2 regions of the Escherichia marmotae genome follow, and region 1 is predicted to be linked to the other one. Evidence: predicted binding sites of a transcription regulator. Region 1 holds the regulator's gene; the other holds the start of a gene.
The links. Region 1 encodes PurR, which represses purine synthesis genes. Its sites were predicted from a motif close to CANGCAAACGTTTGCNTG; they were not measured.

Region 2: a site for PurR is predicted at 1,052-1,069, ahead of purL (phosphoribosylformylglycinamidine synthase). Genes of this name have one in related genera too.

Annotation. Positions count from the first base shown of each region.
Region 1 is NZ_CP025979.1:733,910-736,117, forward strand. Features, by position in the region: gene punR (DNA-binding transcriptional activator PunR) at 1-796, shown strand, start outside; gene purR (HTH-type transcriptional repressor PurR) at 793-1,818, opposite strand; gene cydH (cytochrome bd-I accessory subunit CydH) at 2,117-2,206, shown strand.
Region 2 is NZ_CP025979.1:4,451,261-4,453,468, forward strand. Features, by position in the region: gene mltF (membrane-bound lytic murein transglycosylase MltF) at 1-887, opposite strand, end outside; gene purL (phosphoribosylformylglycinamidine synthase) at 1,145-2,208, shown strand, end outside.

The sequences.
Region 1 (2,208 bases):
GCCGCTTTTTGAAAGGCGTCATCGTGACGTGGAACTGACCGCTGCCGGGGCGTGGTTTCTCAAAGAAGGGCGTTCTGTTGTCAAAAAAATGCAGATCACTCGCCAGCAATGTCAGCAGATAGCGAACGGTTGGCGCGGTCAGTTAGCCATCGCGGTAGATAATATTGTCAGGCCAGAACGCACGCGGCAGATGATTGTTGATTTCTATCGCCATTTTGATGACGTCGAACTTCTGGTTTTTCAGGAGGTGTTTAACGGTGTCTGGGATGCGCTTTCCGACGGACGTGTGGAACTGGCGATTGGTGCGACACGGGCGATTCCGGTAGGTGGGCGTTACGCCTTCCGTGATATGGGAATGTTGAGCTGGAGTTGTGTTGTTGCCCGCCACCATCCGCTTGCGTCGATGAATGGGCCGTTCAGCGATGATACGTTGCGCAACTGGCCGTCACTGGTGCGCGAAGACACGTCACGGACGCTGCCCAAACGTATTACCTGGCTGCTCGATAACCAAAAGCGCCTGGTTGTCCCGGACTGGGAATCATCGGCAACCTGTATCTCGGCCGGGTTATGCATTGGCATGGTGCCGACCCATTTCGCTAAACCGTGGCTGAACGAGGGGAAGTGGGTAGCATTAGAACTGGAAAATCCATTCCCTGATTCGGCATGTTGTCTGACCTGGCAGCAGAATGATATGTCGCCTGCGTTAACCTGGCTGCTGGAGTATCTCGGTGATAGCGAGACGCTGAATAAGGAATGGCTGCGGGAGCCGGAAGAGACTCCCGCAACGGATGATTAACGACGATAGTCGCGGAACGGACCGTCAGCCACGGAGCGGCGTTCAATAAGCCGCGGATGAACTTCAATTGACTGCGGTTCTTCGCGTTTGTTGACGATACGATCCAACAGCATGTTGAACGCCGTTTCGCCCAGCGAATCTTTTGGCTGATGGATAGTCGTCAGCGCCGGAGTAAAATAACGGGCGTTGCGCACGTTATCATAACCGATCAGCGAAATATCTTGCGGTACGCGCAGACCCATTTCATCAGCGGCGCAAAGTGCGCCCATAGCCATGATATCGCCGCCACAGAAGACAGCAGTAGGGCGGTGCGGTTGCGACAGGATTTGCTGCATGGCGCGATAACCCGATTCAGGCTCAAAGTCACCCTGCACAATCCAGTTTTCCGGCACCTTGATCATGGCTTCTTCCATCGCTTTCATAAAACCCGCCAGACGGCCAGCGCCGGTGTTGCGCTCCAGCGGACCAGGAATAACGCCAATTTCGCGATGACCGCGTTCAATCAGATAGCGCCCGGCCATGTAGCCGCCTTCAAAAGCGTTATCGATAACTGCATCGGTAAAGTCCGCTTTTGCTTCGCCCCAGTCCATCACCACCATCGGGATATGGCGATACTCTTCCAGCATCGCCAGCAATGGTTCCGGATACTCAGAACACATGACCAGCAGGCCATCGACGCGTTTTTGCGCCATCATCGACAGATAGGCCCGCTGTTTCTCAAGATTGTTCCACGCATTGCCCAGAATCAGTGTGTAGCCTTTCTGGAAGCAATTTTTTTCTACCGCTTCAATGATCTCGGCAAAATAGGCCGCTTCGCTGCTGGTCGCCAGCAAACCGATAGACTTGGTGTGGTTAACCTTCAGGCTACGCGCCACCGCGCTAGGAGAGTAGTGTAATTCTTTAATCGCTGCCCACACAGCGTTACGAGTCTCTTCCGCGACAAAACGCGTTTTGTTTATAACGTGTGACACAGTTGTAGTGGAAACGTTTGCTCGTTTCGCTACATCTTTTATTGTTGCCATTCCATTTCACTCCAGACCCTAACTTCAGCTCCTGCAAAATCGCAAGGTAAACGTTTGCCTTTACACACCTTACGCACAACGAAAGTGTTGCGGTACGCCGGAAAAATGACACGGAGCGTCAGGAAGGGGTCAATGGCCAGTACGCAAATAGTGTAAGCGTGGAATTTTGGCCGATCTTGATGAAAAGGGGAAGTAGTAAAAACACTTATCATTATAAATGCCGGGAGATTTTTTCATCACACTGTGTAAAAATGAGTAATATCATTTTTTGTGTGGTAATAAAAAAGGAGAAAACTTGATGAGCATCGACCTTAAATTTTCATTGGTAACAACCATTATCGTTCTTGGTTTGATCGTGGCAGTGGGTTTGACTGCCGCGCTGCACTGATT
Region 2 (2,208 bases), 950 kb from region 1:
TCAAATAGCGGTTTTAACTGTGGCAGAACAGCATCAACGGTGCGTAAAAACGTGCGCGTATCGACATAATCAAAATCATTGCCATGCCCGAGATATTTCTCTTCAATACGCGCCAGTGTGCCGTCCTCATTCATTTCATTGAAGAAATCGAGCAGGGCAGCAGAAAGCGTATTATCGTTATCTAATTGACTAAACCAGGTCACGGGTTGTTCATCGGTAATATCCAGCGCCACGGCGAGTTCCGGGTGAACGCGCTGGAACAAGCTGATAGCGACAGAATCGGCAATGGTGTAATCCAGCTTACCTTCGATAACATCTTCCATTAACTCCGCAGACCCTTTTCTGTCGTCCACTTTCCAGCCTAATTCCGGGAACTTAGTCTCTTTCAGTTTTTGCAGATCATTAATGACAACATGCCCAGGTGCGACGGCCAACTTTTCCGCCGTCAGATTACCCAGCGTACGTGGTCGATACTGACCCACTTTATAGACCAGTTGTTGTGAAACGGAATAATAGGTTGGGCCGGGTTGATAATTTTTAACCCTTTCGCTGTTATAGACCAGCCCTGCAGCCAGCAGATCGGCATCACCGTTATCGAGATCGTCAAATAACTGGCTGATGTTCTGCCGCACGGTGACTTTCAGTTTAACGCCAAGATAGTCAGCAAACTGTTTGGCCAGTTCATAATCCAGCCCGAAGGGTTTGCCGTTGATTTCGTTCCAGATGAGAGGTGTGTGAATAGTACTCACGCGCAACTCTCCCCGCGCTTGTATGGCGGCGATACGGTTGTCGGCTTTACCAAACCAGGGAATGGATGGCCAGAGAGCGACCGCGAGAAGCAGTGCCAGAATACCGATGAACAGATAATTAATCTTTAATTTTTTCAATTAGTTAATTCTCTGCGTCGTGCTTTTCCCTGCCTGAAAAATCGTAATAATGTAGAAAGGTTTCATCATAAATGAGCGGCATTTTGCGTAAACCCGCGCCAGTTGGCAACTTATTACAGATATTGGCGGCACGCGTAGCTAATCCACGGCGGCGATTTTATTTCCACGCAAACGGTTTCGTCAGCACGCCAGATTCTTTATAATGACGCCCGTTTCCCCCCTTTGGGTACACCGAAAGCTTAGAAGACGAGAGACTTATGATGGAAATTCTGCGTGGTTCGCCTGCACTGTCGGCATTCCGAATCAATAAACTGCTGGCACGTTTTCAGGCTGCCAGGCTCCAGGTTCACAACATTTACGCCGAGTATGTCCATTTTGCTGACCTCAATGCACCGTTAAACGATGATGAGCACGCGCAACTTGAACGCCTGCTGAAATATGGCCCGGCACTCGCCAGCCATGCCCCGCAAGGCAAACTACTGCTGGTGACTCCGCGTCCTGGCACCATCTCTCCCTGGTCTTCGAAAGCGACCGATATTGCCCATAACTGCGGGCTGCAACAGGTAAACCGTCTTGAACGTGGCGTTGCTTACTATGTTGAAGCCGGTACGCTGACTCACGAACAATGGCAGCAGATTACCGCTGAACTACACGACCGCATGATGGAAACGGTCTTTTTTGCGTTAGATGATGCAAAGCAGTTGTTTGCTCATCATCAACCGGCTCCGGTTACCAGCGTTGATTTGCTGGGACAGGGGCGTCAGGCCCTAATCGACGCTAACCTGCGTCTTGGCCTGGCATTGGCAGAAGATGAGATTGACTATCTGCAAGACGCTTTCACAAAGCTTGGTCGTAACCCGAACGACATCGAGCTTTATATGTTCGCCCAGGCGAACTCTGAGCACTGCCGTCACAAGATTTTTAACGCCGACTGGATTATCGACGGTGAACAACAGCCAAAATCGCTGTTCAAGATGATTAAAAACACCTTCGAAACCACACCAGATCACGTTCTCTCTGCATATAAAGATAACGCCGCCGTGATGGAAGGTTCCGAAGTAGGCCGCTATTTTGCCGACCATGAAACGGGGCGCTACGATTATCATCAGGAACCGGCTCACATCCTGATGAAAGTGGAAACCCACAACCACCCAACGGCAATTTCTCCGTGGCCGGGTGCGGCGACCGGTTCCGGTGGTGAAATCCGTGATGAAGGCGCAACCGGACGCGGCGCGAAGCCGAAAGCCGGCCTGGTTGGATTCTCCGTTTCCAACCTGCGTATTCCAGGCTTTGAACAGCCGTGGGAAGAAGATTTTGGTAA